Linked DNA regions of Thermoleptolyngbya sichuanensis A183. The protein of the gene in region 1 interacts with the protein of each later gene in a pairwise test. Links are inferred from orthologs where the notes say so. Each region holds a gene or a part of one and is shown in the gene's direction. Other genes may lie near its edges. The genes, in order: rlmB, HPC62_RS02720 and tsaE.

What was found.
Region 2: the proteins of rlmB (region 1) and HPC62_RS02720 interact in binary tests that used the Escherichia coli proteins (3 or more experiments, as listed by UniProt). The link is inferred for Thermoleptolyngbya sichuanensis A183 from one-to-one orthologs.
Region 3: the proteins of rlmB (region 1) and tsaE interact in binary tests that used the Escherichia coli proteins (3 or more experiments, as listed by UniProt). The link is inferred for Thermoleptolyngbya sichuanensis A183 from one-to-one orthologs.

Annotation. Positions count from the first base shown.
Region 1 is NZ_CP053661.1:3,470,494-3,473,581, reverse strand. The notes cover bases 99-3,032. They hold rlmB (23S rRNA (guanosine(2251)-2'-O)-methyltransferase RlmB), read left to right. Parts: upstream 99-1,001; coding sequence 1,002-2,063; downstream 2,064-3,032. Other genes in these bases: HPC62_RS14470 (hypothetical protein), read left to right, coding at 2,989-3,032; HPC62_RS14475 (DUF1816 domain-containing protein), read left to right, coding at 2,402-2,668; HPC62_RS14485 (Mini-ribonuclease 3), read left to right, coding at 99-455. In the rest of the region: more of HPC62_RS14485, read left to right, coding at 1-98; more of HPC62_RS14470, read left to right, coding at 3,033-3,088. UniProt on the Escherichia coli protein: Specifically methylates the ribose of guanosine 2251 in 23S rRNA.
Region 2 is NZ_CP053661.1:615,282-618,389, reverse strand. The notes cover bases 43-2,996. They hold HPC62_RS02720 (NAD(P)H-hydrate dehydratase), read left to right. Parts: upstream 43-694; coding sequence 695-2,299; downstream 2,300-2,996. Other genes in these bases: HPC62_RS02715 (hypothetical protein), read left to right, coding at 2,514-2,996; HPC62_RS02725 (GNAT family N-acetyltransferase), read right to left, coding at 43-307. In the rest of the region: more of HPC62_RS02725, read right to left, coding at 1-42; more of HPC62_RS02715, read left to right, coding at 2,997-3,108. UniProt on the Escherichia coli protein: Bifunctional enzyme that catalyzes the epimerization of the S- and R-forms of NAD(P)HX and the dehydration of the S-form of NAD(P)HX at the expense of ADP, which is converted to AMP.
Region 3 is NZ_CP053661.1:2,396,132-2,399,156, reverse strand. The notes cover bases 122-2,992. They hold tsaE (tRNA (adenosine(37)-N6)-threonylcarbamoyltransferase complex ATPase subunit type 1 TsaE), read left to right. Parts: upstream 122-1,255; coding sequence 1,256-1,729; downstream 1,730-2,992. Other genes in these bases: HPC62_RS10060 (hypothetical protein), read left to right, coding at 2,941-2,992; HPC62_RS10070 (DNA polymerase III subunit gamma/tau), read right to left, coding at 122-991. Also shown: more of HPC62_RS10070, read right to left, coding at 1-121; more of HPC62_RS10060, read left to right, coding at 2,993-3,025. UniProt on the Escherichia coli protein: Required for the formation of a threonylcarbamoyl group on adenosine at position 37 (t(6)A37) in tRNAs that read codons beginning with adenine.

The DNA of each region.
Region 1 (3,088 bases):
CGTGCCCCGCTGAGAAGGGATTCCGGGAGCAAGACCTCCAGCGGCTCTCTCCGGCGGCATTGGCCTACGTGGGCGATGCAGTGTACGAACTGCATGTACGGATAGCCTGCCTGCTGCCGCCCAAACGCATTCAAGACTATCATCGGCAAGTCGTGGAGCAGGTGCGGGCCGAAAGCCAGGCCGCCCAAGTGCGATCGCTCTCTAGCCATCTCACCGAACAGGAGCAAGACATTGTGCGGCGAGGGCGCAATGCGGCTCAGCGAGGCCCCCGGCGGGTGGATGCTGAAATTTATCGTCAGGCCACAGGTCTAGAAACGCTGCTGGGATACCTGTATCTCAGCAATCCGGGGCGATTGCAGGAGTTGCTGGCACAGATGCAGCCCCTCGAAAACTTGAAGCCCCCGCCAGAAGCAAGCGGTGAAAAAGGCGGTGAGAGAGGCGGTGAAAAAGCCTGATAGACCTGTATAGATCCGTTGCAATCTGCCCTCCGCTCGCTTAAGAAACTGAAACGAAATCGCAAGAAATCTTTGGTCAGGGAATCGTGTTGATTTTCCCCCAATTTGGAGCTGGCTCCGCTATGCTAGAAACCCGGAGATGCTGACGGTTTTACTGCCCGGCGCGTCTTAGACATTTGGACACTACGACTACGTCAGGGAAGGAGACTCATGGCTGCTCAAAACCGCGACTCAAACCGGGGGTCGTCCCCGCGCAAAGGACAGGGTTCATCCCGACCAGGCAAACCGCGTGCAGGCGGGGGCGGGCGAAAGTTTTCGGGCGGAAAGTCGGCAGGCGGAAAGTCGGCGGGCGATCGCTACTTTAGTGAGCGGGCAGCAGGCGACGATCGGGGCGATCGCTATGGTGACGGATCTGCGAGTCGAAAGCCTTCTGGCGATCGCTACGGCAAACCTGCGGGCAGAAAGTTTTCGGGCGATCGCCCTGATCGTCCTGCCAGAGACTCCTACAGCGCCAGACCGTCGGATCAGAGGCAGCCAGAGCAATCAGTGGGCGATCGCCCTGCCCGTCGTCGCAGTGATGCAGACAAGCCCGCCAAAGCCAAATTTAGCCCAGACCGGCCCGTCCGCCTTTCCGGTGACCAGGTTCGACCTATTTCCCGCCGCCCGGCCGCTGCGCCAGGCAGAGACGGGAGCGATCGCCCCGGCCGCAAACCGCCCCGACCAGCCTGGGAGAGCGATCGCGGCACATCCCAACCGAGGAACTTTGGGGACGTTTCGGAAGCCCGCTATAGGGCCACGGAGAGCCTCGGCAATGAACTGCATGAATCCGAAGAAGCCAGCCTCGATTTGATCTATGGTCGTCATACGCTGGTGGCGGCCCTAGAGAGCGATCGCCAGCTTAACCGCATCTGGGTCACGCCGCGCCTGCGCTACGATCCCCGCTTCCATACGCTGCTGCAAAAAGCCAAGAGCAACGGAGCCGTCATCGACGAGGTAGACAATCGACGGCTCGACCATCTGACCCACGGCGCAACGCATCAGGGCATCGTGGCGCAGGTTGCTCCCTATGAATATCTGGAATTGGGCGACCTGATTGCCCAGGCCAAAGCCGCAACCGAACAGCCCGTGCTGGTAGCAGTGGACGGCATCACCGATCCCCACAACCTGGGTGCAATTATTCGCACGGCCGAAGCGCTGGGCGCTCAGGGCATCGTGATCCCGCAACGGCGCTCGGTCGGTGTTACCTCAACGGTGATGAAAGTCGCGGCGGGTGCATTGGAAAACCTGGCGATCGCCCGCGTGGTCAACCTGGGACGAGCGCTCGAAGAGTTGAAAGCCGAAGGGTTCTGGATTTACGGCACCGACGCAGAAGCGGGGCAGTCGATCAACACGGTCACGTTTCACAGGGCGACGGTGCTGGTGGTCGGCTCCGAGGGTGACGGGCTAAACATGCTGACGCAGCGCAGTTGCGATGTGCTGGTGTCGATTCCGCTGCGGGGCAAAACAGCCAGCCTGAATGCCTCGGTGGCCGCGGGTATGGCGCTGTATGAGGTGTATCGCCAGCGCTGGACGAATACGCTCTCGCTCAGTCCGGCGATCGCCAAGTGATTCACTGGCTGGGTATACATCTGCCCCCCGAAACAGAAAATATGCCAAAAAAACGCAGAGGCAAAATAAGTCTGAAATCAGAAGCGATCAGAATTTTTGCCTAAACGTCACACACAATACGATCTGGGGGGCAGATTTCAAGGGATGCTGTAGGCGGGACAAAACTTGAGCTAGGAGTCTTAGGGATTGAAGGGGATGGAAGCTTAGCCCCCTTGAATAGACTGGCTCATAGGATGCCTTATTTTGCTGAAGCTGGTTCATAAAGGATTGTAATAAATATTGAATTTTCCTAAAGAGAACCCTACAGTTTAAGCCAAAGACTTACATCCTAACGCCTTATGAAAGAAACCTGGACATCAATCTTGCAAACGGTAGGTGCGGCCTGGTGGGTGGAAATTGTGACTGACTCGCCCCGCTGCACCTACTACTTCGGCCCGTTCGCCAGTGCAACGGAAGCAGAACAACACAAGGGCGGCTACGTCGAAGATCTGGTGCAAGAAGGCGCACAGGGAATCAAGCTCAGCATCAAGCGCTGCAAGCCCCACAAGCTGACGATCGACGATGAGCAGGAAATGCCTACCCGCAGCGCGGCGGCGTTTGGCTAGGTCGAGCGAAGCCGGGTTTTGTCAGAATTGGGCGATCGCCTCTCTTTTTGAGTTCTCTGTTTGAGCTTGTTTGAACTTGTTTGAACTTTCTAGGGAGGGCGATCGCTTTTAACTTGTACAGACAGCTTGTACAGATAACTTGTACAGAAGCTGCTTAGTACATAAGCTCTGCTTAAGAAAAATTGCGCCTAGTGAGCAATTCTGCTTGCCAGAGGTAGGATCAAGGTGTAAGCCAAAGCCCATAGAAAACGCTTCAAACTCTCTATCTGCAAGGCTTCTACCAGGGAACCTGATCGCTGATCAGGAGGAGGGTGTCTACCATGACGCTGCATACTAATCTCAATCCCAACTCTTGGAGAGATATTCACTTACCCCCTATTTTGCTTGCATCGCTTCTTATTCTCTTTGCCGGTATTCCAA
Region 2 (3,108 bases), 2.9 Mb from region 1 along the record:
TTTCCAGATACAGACGGCCATAGCCCCGCCGCTCTGCTTCCGCGAGAATATGCTCCAGCAGCTTTGAGGCAACGCCCTTACGATGGTATGCCTGAACCGTCCGCATGGACTTGATTTCACCGCTGGTGGCATCCAGGTGCCTGAGTGCGCCACAGCCCACCAGTTCGTCTCCCTGCCACGCACTCCAGAAGGTGATGTCAGGCGATCGCAGCCGTTCCAGATCCAGCGCATGAACACTCCCTGGCGGCGTAATTTCGTGCATATTATCCAGATGCTCTTGCAGCAGCGCCGCAATCTTGTCGCTCATCAAATCATCTTCCCGAATTTGCACAATTTCCCTCTTCAGCACTGGTTTTATAGCAGGAGTCAGGAGTCAGGAGTCGGGAGTCAGGACACAACGTTAAGCTGCTCAGAGCCAACCAGATTTCTTGTTGACCTAACTTTTCCTTCGGCTGCTGCACAATAAATTTTTTCTAAGTCTAGCCAGCAGCAACGATAAAAGCGCAACGCGAAACCCCTTACGCTGTCTCAACTCTCCTAAATGCTGCCACCAATGAAATTGCTGGAAGCCTCGCAAACGCCCGACTTGCAATCCAAAATCGCCAATCCAAAATCCAAAATCAATATTAGGGATAGGATCGCAGCAGCAAGAGCATCTGGCTAGATTCCTAACCCCTGACCCCGAACCCCTCCCATGCGGCACACCCAGATTCAGCAGTTTGTCGTTTCGGCCAGCCAGATGGCGGCCATCGAGTCGCGGGTGTTTGCGGCGGGGATGCCCGTGGCGGCGCTGATGGAAAAGGTGGCGGGGCTAATTACCCGGCGCGTGTGTGAGCTGTATCCCGATGTGCGAACGACGTTTGGCATCCTGGTCGGGCCGGGGCACAATGGCGGCGATGCCCTGGTGGTGGCGCGGGAACTGCATTTTCGCGGCTATGGCGTGAAACTTTTTGCGCCCTTTGCCAGTCTCAAGGAGCTAACGGCTCACCATGCCCGCTACGCCGCCAGTTTGGGCATTCCCCAGGTGGCGCTGGCTAATTTAGCCGATTGCACCGTGCTGATTGACGGATTGTTTGGCTTTGGGCTGACGCGGCCGCTCTCTGGCGACATCGCCGCCGCCGTTGACCGGATTAACACCTGGCAGAAACCCGTGCTAAGTATTGACCTGCCCTCTGGACTGCACACCAACACTGGCGCGGTGCTGGGAACGGCCGTGCGGGCAACGCGCACCTTTTGTCTGGGGCTGTGGAAGCAGGCGTTTTTGCAAGACCAGGGGCAAGACTGGATCGGGCAGGCGGAACTGATCGACTTTGACCTGCCACTGGCGGATATCGTCGAGGTGCTGGGAACCCCGCCTGATCTTTGCCGTATTACGCCGCAACAGGCGATCGCCGCTCTACCCATTCCCCGTTCCGTCACCACCCATAAGTATCGCGAGGGGCACTTGCTGCTGGTCTGCGGATCGCGGCAGTATGCGGGGGCGGCCCTGCTGGCGGCCCAGGCGGCCCGGGCCAGCGGCGTGGGGATGCTGTCGGTGGCCGTGCCAGAATCGTTGCGGCTGATGGTGGTGGCGCAGGTGCCAGATGCGCTGGTGTGGGGCTGTGGGGAAACGGACGATGGGGCGATCGCCCAGTTGCCTGAAGACCTGAACCTGGCAGACTACGCGGCGATCGCCTGCGGTTGTGGGCTGACCCGCGAGCCAGTGAGCCTAGTCAAGCAACTGCTGGAAGCAGCCACGCCGCTGCTGCTGGATGCCGACGGGCTGAATATTTTGGCGACGCTCGACCCAGTTCCCACGCTACGGAATCGGCCCGCCCCAACCGTCCTCACGCCGCATCCGGGCGAGTTTCGCCGTCTGTTTCCCGATCTGGGGGCAGCGTCGGGCAGGGAGGAACAGAGCGATTCGCAAAACGATCCCTGCGGGAATCGCATCGACGCAGCACGCCGCGCCGCCCAGCAGTCTGGGGCGATCGTGCTGCTGAAGGGCGCAAAAGTGGCGATCGGCACAACCCAACATCCGGCTGTGTGGCTGAATCCAGACAGCACGCCTGCCCTGGCGCGGGGCGGCAGTGGTGATGTGTTGACAGGGCTTTTGGGGGGGCTGCTGGCCCAAGCAGCACGGCGGCATCTGCCCCTGGAGCCAGTCGTAGCCGCCGCTACCTGGTGGCACGCTGCCACTGGGCGACTCGCCGCCGCCGCCCACAGCGAACTGGGCGCAGATGCCAGCACGCAGATCCGCTATTTGCCGCGGGTATTGCAATCGAACGATTTTAACGATTCTAGCGATTTTGGATTTTAGGATTTTGGATTTTAGTTTGACAATTCCAGCGATTTTGGATTTTAGATTGGCGATTTTGGATTTTTGGCAAGCTTTTCAGTCCGCACGTCTCACGCCCGGCCGCCGGATACCTGCTGCGTACCCTGCGATCGCCCGCTCCGTTTAGATTCCTCAAGCGCCGTTCTGTCAAATGCTACACCCTCAAACTGGTTTGCTTCGGCTGTTCCAAAATGCGATGAGGCAGACGCGATTCGCAAAGCGATCCCTGCGGAAATCGCCGCACCCAACCCCACGACATCGAGCGATTCGCGAAGCAATCCCGACGGGAATTGCCCTGGCGCTGGCCCTCTTGGGCGGGCTGGCGATGCCGCTGAAGGGTTTGGCAACCCGCCTTGATGCAACCCATCTCGATGCCCGACCAGGGGCAGAACCCAGCACCCGCCAAGCGCCTGAACTGGCGCAGCGAATCCTCATCCGGCGGCGGGGCGATCGCCCTGATCACGATGAGCGCGCTCCCTACGACTGGCGCGACAATGCGGACTGGCGGGATGACTATCGGCACGATTCGCGAAGCAATCCCTACGGAAATCGCCTGCCCCGCTGCTATCCGGGCTACGACTGCCATCCCCGCTACGACTATCGCCCGCGTCGCCGACCAGAGCCGCCCAATCCTCTGCCGCTGGTGTCTACGCAAGACTGCACCGATCTGACCGTGATGGCGCGACTGTCCTATATGTGGGATGCAGGCAGTTCCCTCAGCGATGCCGTCACCGGAGCGCAACTGGCGGTATGCAGCAGCGGCGGCGTAGCCACCAGTCTTAGCCGCTGGG
Region 3 (3,025 bases), 1.1 Mb from region 1 along the record:
CCTGTTGCAGCATCTCGATGGGCAGCGATGCGACAAACTCGCACATTTCTGCCCAGGTGTTGGGCGTGATGGCAACCAGGTCGCTGCGGCTGGGCGCGGTTTTGGCAATCAGCAGGTCGCGGTAGAAACTGGTCAGGTTTTGCAGCACGACAAGCGGTTCCCGTCCCCGATCCATTAGGCGGCGGGCGCTGTCGAGGACGGGGGCGGGCTGGTCAGCGGCGATCGCCCTCACCAGATCCAGCAAATCCCGCTCTGGCACAGCACCGACCAGATCCCACACTTTTTCCGTGGAGATTTCGCCCTCTAGCAGGCTGAGCTGGTCGAGTAAGCTCTCCGCATCGCGCAGCCCGCCCTGGGAGATTTGCGCCACCAGATGCAGCGCCTCTGGCGTGATGGGGATAGACTCGGCGCGGGCGATCGCCCCCAGATGCGTCACCATTGCCTCCAGCGGAATACGGCGAAAGTCAAACCGCTGGCAGCGCGAAATAATCGTCGGCAGCACCCGCTGTGGGTCGGTCGTCGCCAACACAAACACCACATGGGGCGGCGGCTCCTCCAGCGTCTTCAGCAGAGCATTAAACGCCGCATTGCTGAGCATATGACATTCATCGACAACATACACCTTGTAGCGACACTGGACTGGGGCAAACTGGGCCCGCTCAATCAGTTCACGAATGTTGTCTACGCCTGTATTGCTGGCGGCATCGATTTCGATCACGTCTAGCGCAGTGCCCTGAGCCACCATGCGGCAGACCTCACACTGACCGCAGGGCTTTTCGGTGGGCTGCCCGGCTTGCAGGCAGTTCAGCGATTTTGCCAAAATCCGGGCGCTGGAGGTTTTGCCTGTGCCGCGTGCCCCAGTGAACAGGTACGCCGGGGCGATCTTTTGCTGACGCAGGGCGTTGGTCAGCGTGGCGGCGATCGCCTCCTGGCCCACCAGTTCCGAAAAGGTCTGGGGACGATATTTGTGGTGCAGCGGTTCGTAGGTCACGGCGGCAAGGGGTGAACGCTCTTACTATTCTAAGGAGTCTGATCTAAACAGTCTGAGTTCTGAACAGTCTGAGTTCTAAACAGTCTGAGTTCTAGAGCCGCCGCAAGGCGGAGAATCCATGTTGACCTGTACCTCGCATAATGGGTTGCAGGCGCTAGCAAATCCTGAAGTTCCTAATATTTCTTGCCGTAATATTTCTTGCCGTAATATTTCCTGCTGTATTTATAGCCGCTGCGGTTCACCATGTCTGCTCAACTGTTGCCTTTGACCCTCGACCTGCCCGATGCTGCCGCTACCCAGCGCTTGGGAGAGCTTTTGGGGCGATCGCTCCCAGCGGGTAGCATTTTGCTGTTGGAAGGCGACCTCGGCGCAGGCAAAACCACGCTCGTCCAGGGCATTGGGCTTGGTTTAGGCATTTCAGACCCCATCGTCAGCCCCACGTTTACCCTCGTGAACGAATATACCGAGGGGCGCATCCCGCTCTATCACATGGATCTGTATCGACTGGAGCCAGCGGAAACAGAAGCGCTGTATCTAGACCAGTATTGGGCGGGGCAAGATTTGCCACTAGGCATTGTTGCCATTGAATGGGCCGAGCGCCTGATTGCTGTGCCTACGCCAAGTCTCCATCTGGCGCTCCAGACCTCGGCCTCCGCCAAACGGCGGGCCCGCCTCACTTCTGCTGGAGAATTTAACTGGGCGGCCTACCTGGGAAATCTACCAGCGCAATTTGCTTGAGCCATACGTCCAGACTCCATGACAGATGGATAAAGCTTTTATAGAAGGTTCCAGTTTTGTATTGGTTTTGTGACCTTAGCGCTTCATTCAGTCAAAAGGGCTACTAAAATATTACTTTAGATATATCGGAATTTTGCGTAGGGCTTTTCTCAGGGAAAACCCTACGATGCACTTCGCCTGATGATTCCTAGTTTGCCCTTTTGGGGATGACGAGTTCGATATATCCGCCGTTTGGCCGATGTCTATCGGGTTCTCAAAGGGGGAAATGGGGAATGGGTGGAGTGATTCACTAAGCCTGTGCGCCAACGGAGTCTGTGTGGGCATCTGAATGGCGGTCTGAACTGGCGCTATGTGTGAGTTTCAGCCTGTCCATCTTGACGCTGGCATACTTCTAGACCACGGTTTCGGGTGCATCTCTCGGCTCCTAAGAAAACTTACTTATGCTATCTCTGTAAAGTTGACGCTAAGATCGCCGCAAAAGAGCGATTGCAGTGTTCGAGTTTGCCAGGTCAGTAGCGTTGGTTCAGTATGGGGTCAAGCTTTGGCAATAACCTGCCAGGGTTAGCCCTTTGCTGAAGGTGGGTTTGATAGCAGTGCAAGGCATATTGCGCGATCGCCCAGTGTCCAGAAGCAGACTTCGAAGAATTCTCTGAATTCTCTCAAGGCTGTTTCTGTCAACGGAGAGTTGGGTAGCAATGAGCCGCGTCACGCTTTCAGACCAAAAATCTTGAAGCCCTTTACCAATTGCTAGGGCACGTTAAACGCTGTAGAGTTGCTGACTGAGGCAACCGCCTTCAAGCTAAATCGAATGGTCGTTTTTGTAGATCCACTGCGCGGCTACAGAATCGTCCTTTGTTATAGGCTTTTCGGCACTGCTGAAATCTGAGGCCAGCTTCTTTCCTGGCGGAACACGTTTTTAGGGGCGCACATTTCTAATGGGGATGTGTTCCTTTTCACAAGGGCGTGCTTCCGTAGGTTTATGTTTTCGTAAGCACGTTTTCCCAAACGTGTTTTCGCAAACATCTAACATTCGCCTGTCGCTCCTGGAAATCTCGTTGCTTTTATAGCGCTCCAAAGCCAAAGGGTTGTTTGTTTACAGTTTACAAGCGCCCCGGCAGCTTGCTGTTTCTGAACTTTTGGATCACCGGGTCTGTCTGCTTGGGACAGGAGTTGGGCGAGATTCGAGTTCGGAGGGTCAGGCAAGACTGCTTTTGCTGAATGCTTTGGGGGCGATCGCCCGGAAATGGGCCACGCCTCACTGCATCTGGCTAGGCACGTCGGGGGATGCTTTTGGTG